Regions from separate parts of the Pseudomonas sp. DR48 genome, predicted to be linked through region 1. Evidence: predicted binding sites of a transcription regulator. Region 1 holds the regulator's gene; each other region holds the start of a gene.

Evidence for each region. Region 1 encodes sigma-54, which starts transcription at its own class of promoters, with help from an activator protein. Its sites were predicted from a motif close to ANTGGCATNNANNTTGCTNT; they were not measured.
Region 2: K5K95_RS17725 (circularly permuted type 2 ATP-grasp protein) is a predicted target of sigma-54. The motif match lies at 1,949-1,968, and genes of this name have one in related genera.
Region 3: glnA (glutamate--ammonia ligase) is a predicted target of sigma-54. The motif match lies at 1,695-1,714, and genes of this name have one in related genera.

The regions. Positions count from the first base shown of each region.
Region 1 covers NZ_CP081946.1:2,956,471-2,959,749, forward strand. The annotation lists gene rapZ (RNase adapter RapZ) at 1-220, opposite strand, end outside; gene ptsN (PTS IIA-like nitrogen regulatory protein PtsN) at 223-687, opposite strand; gene hpf (ribosome hibernation-promoting factor, HPF/YfiA family) at 700-1,008, opposite strand; gene K5K95_RS13280 (RNA polymerase factor sigma-54) at 1,083-2,576, opposite strand; gene lptB (LPS export ABC transporter ATP-binding protein) at 2,761-3,279, opposite strand, start outside.
Region 2 covers NZ_CP081946.1:3,905,748-3,909,026, reverse strand. The annotation lists gene K5K95_RS17730 (alpha-E domain-containing protein) at 1-495, opposite strand, end outside; gene K5K95_RS17725 (circularly permuted type 2 ATP-grasp protein) at 508-1,917, opposite strand; gene K5K95_RS17720 (ribonuclease E inhibitor RraB) at 2,323-2,664, opposite strand; gene K5K95_RS17715 (hypothetical protein) at 2,883-3,116, opposite strand; gene speE (polyamine aminopropyltransferase) at 3,265-3,279, opposite strand, start outside.
Region 3 covers NZ_CP081946.1:2,298,882-2,302,160, reverse strand. The annotation lists gene thiI (tRNA uracil 4-sulfurtransferase ThiI) at 26-1,480, opposite strand; gene glnA (glutamate--ammonia ligase) at 1,811-3,217, shown strand.

The DNA.
Region 1 (3,279 bases):
GTTCCGGAAATCGCGACAGATGACTGGGCAGGTTGCGGGCATCGATGGATACCGCGACCAGCGGTTGTGCGAGCTCGGTATGAATCAGCGCGCGCTCGGCGAGTTCCGGCAGCAAGCCGGCGGGCAGGTTGTCGATGCAGTAGTAGCCGTTGTCCTCGAGAACATCGAGTGCGGTACTTTTACCTGAGCCGGAACGGCCACTGACAATGATCAAGCGCATGATTAATGACCGTTTTGCTCGCTCAGGACGACCTGATACAAGGCTTCATTACTCGGGGCGCTGCGCAGTTTTTCGCGCACTTCCTTGCGATCGAGCATGCTGGCGATCTGGCGCAGTAGCTCCAGGTGCGCATCGGTAGCGGCCTGCGGGACCAGCAGCACGAACAGCAGGTCAACCGGGGCGCCGTCGATGGCGTCGAAATCGATGGGGGCTTCAAGGTGTATCAGGGCACTGATGGGCGCTTCGCAGCCCTTGATGCGACAGTGAGGGATGGCGATGCCGTTGCCAAAACCGGTCGAACCGAGTTTTTCACGGGCAATCAAAGCCTCGAAGACATCTTGCATCTCCAGATCCGGCACTTCCCGGGCGATCAGGGTGGCAATTTGCTCAAGGGCTTTCTTTTTACTGCCGCCCGGCACGTTCACGAGAGAACGGCCGGGGGTCAGGATGTTTTCAAGTCGGATCATGGGTTGGGAGTGTTAACGACCGGTAGCGCCCTGGAGCAGGCTTTGGGTCTTTTCCTTATGCTTTTTGAGTTGTTTATCGAGCTTGTCGGTCAGTAAGTCGATCGCCGCGTACATATCGGTATGTTCCGCGTTGGCGACCACTTCATTGCCGGGAATATGCAACGTGGCTTCGATTTTCTGCTTCAGCTTTTCGACGCACATCGTGACCTGCACGTTGGTGATCTTGTCGAAATGCCTCTCTAATCGTTCGAGTTTTTCGCCGATGTAGGCGCGCAGAGGTTCGGTCACTTCCAGTTGGTGTCCACTGATGTTGACTTGCATACAGCTTCTCCTTCGTTGCCAGTGCATAAAGCGGTAGACCAGATGATCTACCACTGGAACGCTGTGGCGTGGCTCTACATCAACCGCTTGCGTTCGCTCGAAGGCGCGATCCCGAGGGATTCGCGGTACTTGGCGACGGTGCGGCGAGCCACCTGAATGCCTTGTGCCTCCAGTAAACCAGCGATCTTGCTGTCACTCAACGGCTTTTTCTGATTTTCCGCCGCAACCAGTTTTTTGATGATTGCGCGGATCGCCGTGGACGAGCATTCGCCGCCTTCGGAGGTGCTGACGTGGCTGGAAAAAAAGTATTTCAGTTCATAAATGCCCCGAGGGGTATGCATGAATTTCTGTGTGGTCACCCGTGAAATGGTCGACTCGTGCATGCCCACTGCCTCGGCAATGTCGTGCAGGACCAGCGGTTTCATCGCTTCGTCGCCGTACTCCAGGAAGCCGCGCTGATGCTCGACGATCTGGGTGGCCACTTTCATCAGGGTTTCGTTGCGGCTTTGCAGGCTCTTGATGAACCAGCGTGCTTCCTGCAACTGATTGCGCATGAAAGTGTTGTCGGCGCTGGTGTCGGCGCGGCGCACGAAACCGGCATATTGGGCGTTGACCCGCAGCCGTGGCACCGATTCCTGATTCAGCTCGACCAGCCAGCGCTCGTTGTCCTTGCGCACGATCACGTCAGGGACGACGTATTCGGCTTCGCTCGACTCGATCTGCGAGCCCGGACGCGGGTTGAGGCTCTGCACCAGTTCGATCACCTGGCGCAGTTCATCTTCCTTGAGCTTCATGCGGCGCATCAGCTGGCTGTAGTCGCGGCTACCGAGCAGATCGATGTAGTCGGTGACCAGGCGCTTGGCTTCCGCCAGCCAAGGTGTCTTGGCTGGCAGCTGGCGCAGTTGCAGCAGCAGGCATTCGCCCAGGTTGCGGGCGCCGATACCGGCCGGTTCGAATTGCTGGATGCGATGCAGGACGGCTTCGATTTCGTCCAGTTCGATGTCCAGTTCCGGATCGAAGGCTTCGAGGATTTCCTCGAGGGTTTCGTCCAGGTAGCCCTGATTGTTGATGCAATCGATCAGGGTCACGGCGATCAAGCGATCGGTGTCGGACATCGGTGCCAGGTTCAGCTGCCACAGCAAATGGCTTTGCAGGCTTTCACCGGCCGATGTACGGGTAGTGAAATCCCACTCGTCGTCATCGCTGCTCGGCAGGCTGCTGGCGCTGGTCTGGTAAACGTCTTCCCATGCCGTATCGACGGGCAGCTCGTTGGGAATGCGCTCATTCCAGTCACCTTCCTCCAGGTTGTCCACCGTCGGGGCGGTTTCCTGGTAGGAGGGCTCTGAAACATCGGCGTTGGGTTGTTGTTCGGCTTTGTCGGCCAAGGGGTCGGCGTTATCGAAGTCGTCGCCTTCTTCCTGGCGTTCGAGCATCGGATTGGACTCCAGAGCCTCCTGGATTTCCTGTTGCAGGTCCAGGGTCGACAATTGGAGCAGGCGGATGGCCTGTTGCAGCTGCGGTGTCATCGTCAGCTGCTGGCCCATTCTCAAGACTAGCGATGGTTTCATGGCAGGGGCTAAACACCTTATTCGCCGGCGCACATGCGCCATCCACTACAGGGCGCCGGAGCGCCAAACATAAGCAAATTATATGCCCGAAACTGCAGCGTTTGCCTAGAGCGCCGTAACAATAAAAAAATGTTGATTTTTTATCGAGACAAGCGCTCGGGCGACCAGCCAGACACCTCAGTGCTTACAGGCGGAACTCATGGCCCAGATAGACTTCTTTCACCAGGTCATTGGCCAGGATTGTGGCGGAGTCGCCTTCGGCAATGAGCTGTCCATCGTTAACGATGTAGGCGGTTTCGCAGATATCAAGGGTCTCACGGACGTTGTGGTCAGTGATCAACACGCCAATGCCTTTGGCCTTGAGGTGGTAGATGATCTGTTTGATGTCGCCCACCGAAATCGGGTCCACACCGGCGAATGGTTCGTCGAGCAGGATGAATTTCGGGTTGGTGGCCAGGGCGCGTGCGATTTCCACGCGGCGGCGCTCACCACCGGACAGGCTCATGCCGAGGTTGTCACGGATGTGGCTGATATGGAATTCCTGCAGCAGGCTTTCCAGTTCCTTGCGACGACCGTCCTTGTCGAGCTCCTTGCGGGTCTCGAGGATGGCCATGATGTTGTCGGCCACCGACAGTTTGCGAAAAATCGACGCTTCTTGCGGAAGATAGCCGATACCGGCCTTTGCACGACCGTGCATTGGCTG
Region 2 (3,279 bases), 950 kb from region 1:
CAAGCGAATGAAGCGGAATGCATCGTTACGCATGATCGTGCCGTAGGACGCGCCGCGGAACAGGTGGGAACGCTCCTTGATCCACTCGCAGAAACGGCTCATGCCGTAACGGCTCAAACCCTGATCGGCGATCCCGCGAATTTCCAGCCAAGTGGCGTTGATGTTCTCCCACATGTCAGCGGTGATTCGCCCACGCACCGCATGGGCACTGGCCCGTGCAGCGCCCAGACAGCTGTAGATGCTGGCCGGGTTGGCGGCGTCCAGGGCGAAGAAATGCAGCAGCCGTTCGGCGTGCAAATCGCCGTGGCGCTCAAGGTAATCGTCCAGTGTCCCGGTGATCAGCAATGGCATGGCCAATTCGTGCAGACCGTCACCGCGACCATCTTGTGGCATCAGCGACAGCGAATAACTGATGTCGAGCATCCGTGCGAGGTTTTCCGCCCGCTCCAGGTAACGCGACATCCAATACAAATCCGAGGCAGTTCTACTTAACATGGCAAGCTTCCTTCAATCCTCGACTACCCAGGTGTCCTTGGTTCCGCCGCCCTGGGAGGAATTCACCACCAGGGAGCCTTCGCGCAGGGCGACACGGGTCAAACCGCCGGGCACAACCCGTGTTTCACGGCCAGACAATACGAACGGACGCAGGTCGATGTGCCGTGGTGCGATGCCGTTTTCGACAAAGGTCGGACACGTCGACAATGACAACGTCGGTTGCGCGATGTACGCATGGGGCTTGGCTTTGATCCGCGCACGGAACGACTCGATCTCCGCCGCCGTCGCCGCCGGCCCCACCAGCATTCCGTAACCGCCGGAGCCCTGGGTTTCCTTGACCACCAGGTCTGGCAGATTGGCCAGCACGTGGGACAATTCAGAGGGATTACGGCACTGGAACGTCGGCACGTTCTTCAGGATCGGTTCCTCATCGAGGTAGAAACGGATCATGTCCGTGACAAACGGATACACCGACTTGTCGTCCGCAACCCCGGTGCCGATCGCATTGGCCAGCACCACGTTGCCGGAGCGGTAGGACGACAACAGTCCCGGCACGCCGAGCATCGAATCCGGGTTGAACGCCAGCGGATCGAGAAACGCATCGTCGAGGCGTCGGTAAATCACGTCGACGGCTTTCGGCCCGTCCGTTGTGCGCATGAATACCTTGTCGTCGCGCACGAACAGGTCAGCGCCCTCCACCAGTTCAACGCCCATCTCCCGCGCCAGGAAGGCATGCTCGAAAAATGCGCTGTTGAAGCGGCCCGGCGTCAGCACCACCACGCTCGGGTTATCGATCGGGCTGGAGCTTTTCAGAGTGTCGAGCAACAGATTCGGGTAGTGGTCGATGGGTGCGATGCGCTGAGCCGCGAACAACTCGGGGAACAGGCGCATCATCATCTTGCGGTCTTCGAGCATGTAGCTCACGCCGCTCGGTGTGCGCAGATTGTCTTCGAGCACGTAATACGTGCCGTCGCCATCACGCACAAGGTCTACGCCGGAGATGTGCGAATAGATATCGCGGTGCAGGTCCAGCCCTTGCATCGCCAACTGGTATTGCTCGTTGGCCAGCACTTGTTCGGCCGGAATGATGCCGGCCTTGATGATGCGCTGCTCGTGATACAGGTCGGCGAGGAACATGTTCAACGCCTTGACCCGCTGGATACAGCCGCGTTCGACGATCCGCCATTCGCTGGCGGGGATGCTGCGGGGGATGGTGTCGAAGGGAATCAGGCGCTCTGTCCCCTGCTCATCACCGTAAAGCGTGAACGTAATCCCGGCGCGATGAAATAACAGATCGGCCTCGCGTCGCCGTTGTGCCAATAGCTCGTCAGGCGTCTCGGCCAGCCAACGGGCAAACTCCCGATAATGCGGGCGGACCTGGCCGCCGGCATCGTACATCTCATCAAAATAGGTGCGGATCATGCCGTACTCCTTGTCACCCGGACATCTAGGCTTCGCAAGGCCCGTGCCATCGGCAGAAACGCTTTGATATCAATCAGTTGGATAATGACTCCGTTAGCACCGCACCAATCCTGTGCAGCAAACGCCCCAAGCTGATCGCCCCCGCTTCATTGCAAGGCGAAGTTCTCGCCTATCACCAGCATAGTCAGAGTTGATTTCACTGCCCGGGAGTCGATACGGATAATCCGTGCATCCGTTGCAAAACCTGACTGAAACTTCCCTTTGGCCGCCTGCTCAGGCGGTTTTTTTTGCGTCGGATTCTTGTATCAGGGTTTTGCCGAGTGCAGCCGAGGGCTGCCAGCCACACATACGAAAACGGCCAACCCGAAGGTCAGCCGTTGCTGAGCGTTGTCACTGTTCATAGCGTTATGCGAGTAGCCCTCGTACCTCCTGCTTGACGCCCCACCCTTCGATGATGCCGCCCAGAGGCTCGACCACCGCCTCGAAATCCTGCTCAAAGTCGCCAATCCCGTCATAGGTGGCGTACATCACTTTGCTCAGTTCCAGCGCCCATGCGCCGTCATCGCGCACGCTGATTTGTGCATTCAAGGATTCACCACAGTAATGCCCTGCCGCCCTGCGTGCCCGCTCCTCATCAGGGAAAATGGCGTAGAACTCGATGGGATGGAATCTTGAAAAGTCAAAACCGCCTTCTTTCATGCGGCGCAGCACGCTGCTGCTGATGTCTTCTTGATAGGCTGTGCTCATGAAACGTCCCCCTCAAATTGATGGATAGACTTTCCGTATTCCCGGCACTCGCAACCGATGGGTGCGAGCGATGCGGCAACGATGTTGCCGGTGGGAAGCAAGCATGTAGCTGACAAGACCAGACCTTAGCGATCCGTTCGCTGATCTCGATTGCAGAGTAGCGCCAAGATAGAGCCGTTGCCAAGGCCTGGTGTTTCAAGAATGTGCCAGAGGGTGTATCAGACGGGAGTAATACCGAGGATTTCAATGCTGTTTTGGGCTTTAAGACTTTTGACACTCGCGTCAGCCGTTCGCCCTTCCAGATCATTCAGATCCAGTTCGGCAACGACAGGAAGGAGCCGGGCCTTGATGAGTTTGGCGGCTTCCTCGTTATCGGGGCACTCGTCGCACTCAAAGACTTCGTCGACTGTTTCACCGTGATCATCCACGAAAGTGATTTTCCACTTTTGCATCAGTGCCTCCTCGAACAAACCCGCAAATGGGCTTACCTCTATCTGGACTTTTGGCCTGACTGATCGTTCAACGGATTACGACGTAAACGCATGAAATATATAACCTGTGGGGCAAGCTCCCACAGGGGGTTATGCGTACATCTTCAGTTTAGTCGTTGCTTGG
Region 3 (3,279 bases), 660 kb from region 1:
GCCACAGGCATACAGCCCCGGGCTCTTAGCTCGGTCGATAAACGCGCACATTGGCATGCCCCTCACTGAGCAAATGGTGGGCATGCAGGCGACTCATCACGCCTTTGTCGCAATACAGCAGGTACTGGCGAGTAGGGTCCAGTTCCTTGAAACGAGCGTTCAATGCATAAAACGGCATCGTTTGTACCTCAATGCCGGCGAGCTCCAGCGGGTCGTCTTCAGCGGCATCCGGATGACGGATGTCGATGATGATTTGCCCCGCCAGCGCTTCGCTGACTTCTTCGATCTGCAAGTCCTGGCCCAATTCGTCGATCACGCGATCGATCGGCACCAGTTTGGCGTTCTCGAGCGCACGCTCAAGGACTGCCATGTCGAACTGTTGTTCTTCGTACTCCACGCGCGGTCGCTTGGCGTGGGTTTTCGGGTTCACCGAAATGACCCCGCAGTATTCCGGCATGTGCTTGGCGAAGTCGGCGGTACCGATTTCGTTGGCCAGATCGATGATGTCCTGCTTGTGACTGGCGATCAGCGGACGCAAGACCAGCTTGTCGGTCACGCAGTCGATCACGGACAGGTTCGGCAACGTCTGGCTCGACACCTGGGAAATCGCTTCGCCGGTGACCAGCGCTTCGATGTCCAGCCGATCTGCAATACGGGAAGCAGCGCGCAACATCATACGCTTCAAAACTACACCCATATGACTGTTATCGACTTTACCGAGAATTTCTCCCAGTACTTCCTCGAATGGCACACTCACAAATAACACGCGTTGGGAGCTGCCGTACTTCTTCCAGATGAAGTGCGCGACTTCCATGACGCCCAGTTCATGGGCACGTCCGCCCAGATTAAAGAAGCAGAAATGGCTCATCAGCCCGCGACGCATGATCTGGTACGCAGCAACGGTGGAATCGAAGCCGCCGGACATCAGTACAAGCGTCTGTTCCAGGGCTCCCAGCGGATAACCGCCGATGCTGTTGTGCTGGCTGTGGATCACGAACAACCGTTTGTCGCGAATTTCGATACGAACTTCGATTTGCGGCTCTTTGAGCGAGATTCCGGCGGCGCCGCACTGTCGACGCAGTTGGCTGCCGACATATTTCTCGACATCCATCGAGCTGAATTCATGCTTGCCGGCCCGCTTGCAGCGCACCGAAAAGATCTTCCCGGCCAGCGCATCACCGAAGTGTTGCTTGCACTTGGCGACGATGTCATCGAAGTCGCCCAGCGGGTATTCATCGACCTGCAGGAAATGCGCGATGCCGGGCATGCAGCTCAGGCGTTCGGTCATCTCCTTCAAGGCCTTGGGCTCGCTGACGCGGGTTTCCAGCTCGAGATTGTCCCACACACCGTTCACCACCACAGCCGGGTCCAGGTCGCGGAGCACGGTACGGATATTTTTGGCCAACTGGCGGATGAAACGCATCCGTACCGGGCGGCTCTTGATGGTGATCTCGGGAAAGACTTTTACGATTAATTTCATGAAAACAGCGCGCGCAGGCCCAGCCGAAAAAGGGGGGCGCGGATTATAGCGGAAATTGCTCAAGGTTTAACCAGTTAATGTGCAGAAGGTTTCGCGCGCACCAAAACGGGTCATTTGCCGATTTAAACGCTACATTACAGGGCGTGATTTTCAGCTTTGCGCCGCTTTGCACCTTTATAAGCGTGAAATTGGGGCAAAAAACCCATGGTGGGGCACTGGCATGCAATTTGCTCCCTTGTGAGGCAGGTTGCCTTGGCAGAGTATTCGCGCCGGCATCACCCACATTCTAAGGGCATCCACTACTAAGCCCGAAGCCACCCGGAGGACACTATGTCGAAGTCGGTTCAACTCATCAAAGATCATGACGTCAAGTGGATTGATCTGCGCTTCACGGACACCAAAGGCACTCAGCACCACGTGACCATGCCGGCTCGCGACGCGCTGGATGAAGCTTTCTTCGAAGAAGGCAAAATGTTCGACGGTTCCTCCATCGCTGGCTGGAAAGGCATCGAAGCTTCCGACATGATCCTGATGCCGGACGACAGCACCGCTGTCCTCGACCCGTTCACCGAAGAGCCAACCCTGATCCTGGTTTGCGACGTGATCGAGCCTTCGACCATGCAAGGCTACGACCGTGACCCACGTGCGATCGCCAAGCGTGCCGAGGAATACCTGAAGTCGACCGGTATCGGCGACACCGTATTTGTTGGCCCGGAGCCAGAATTCTTCATCTTCGACGAAGTGAAGTTCAAGTCCGACATCTCCGGTTCCATGTTCAAGATCTACTCCGAACAAGGTTCCTGGATGTCCGACCAGGACGTGGAAGGCGGCAACAAAGGCCACCGTCCAGGCGTCAAAGGCGGCTACTTCCCGGTTCCACCGTTCGACCACGACCACGAAATCCGTACCTCCATGTGCAACGCCATGGAAGAAATGGGCCTGGTCATCGAAGTTCACCACCACGAAGTGGCGACTGCCGGCCAGAACGAAATCGGTGTGAAGTTCAACACCCTGGTTGCCAAGGCTGACGAAGTTCAGACCCTGAAATACTGCGTACACAACGTTGCTGATGCATACGGCCGCACCGCGACCTTCATGCCTAAGCCGCTGTACGGCGACAACGGTTCGGGTATGCACGTCCACCTGTCCATCGCCAAAGATGGCAAGAACACCTTCGCTGGCGAAGGTTATGCCGGCCTGTCCGACACCGCCCTGTACTTCATTGGCGGCATCATCAAGCACGGTAAGGCCCTGAACGGCTTCACCAACCCGTCGACCAACTCCTACAAGCGTCTGGTCCCAGGTTTCGAAGCTCCAGTAATGCTGGCCTACTCGGCTCGCAACCGTTCCGCTTCGATCCGTATTCCTTACGTGTCCAGCCCTCGCGCTCGCCGTATCGAAGCACGTTTCCCGGATCCAGCAGCCAACCCGTACCTGGGCTTTGCTGCACTGTTGATGGCTGGCCTGGACGGCATCCAGAACAAGATCCACCCTGGCGACGCAGCTGACAAAAACCTGTACGACCTGCCGCCTGAAGAGGCGAAAGAGATCCCACAAGTTTGCGGCAGCCTGAAAGAAGCCCTGGAAGAGCTGGACAAAGGTCGTGCGTTCCTGACCAAAGGCGGCGTTTTCAGCGACGACTTCATCGACGCTTACATCGCTCTGAAAAGCGAAGAAGAAATCAAGGTTCGTACCTTCGTACACCCACTGGAATACGAGCTGTACTACAGCTGCTGATCCGGTAGCGCTGCAACACGCGGCGTGAAAAAGAGAGGCCTCCTTCGGGAGGCCTTTTTTTT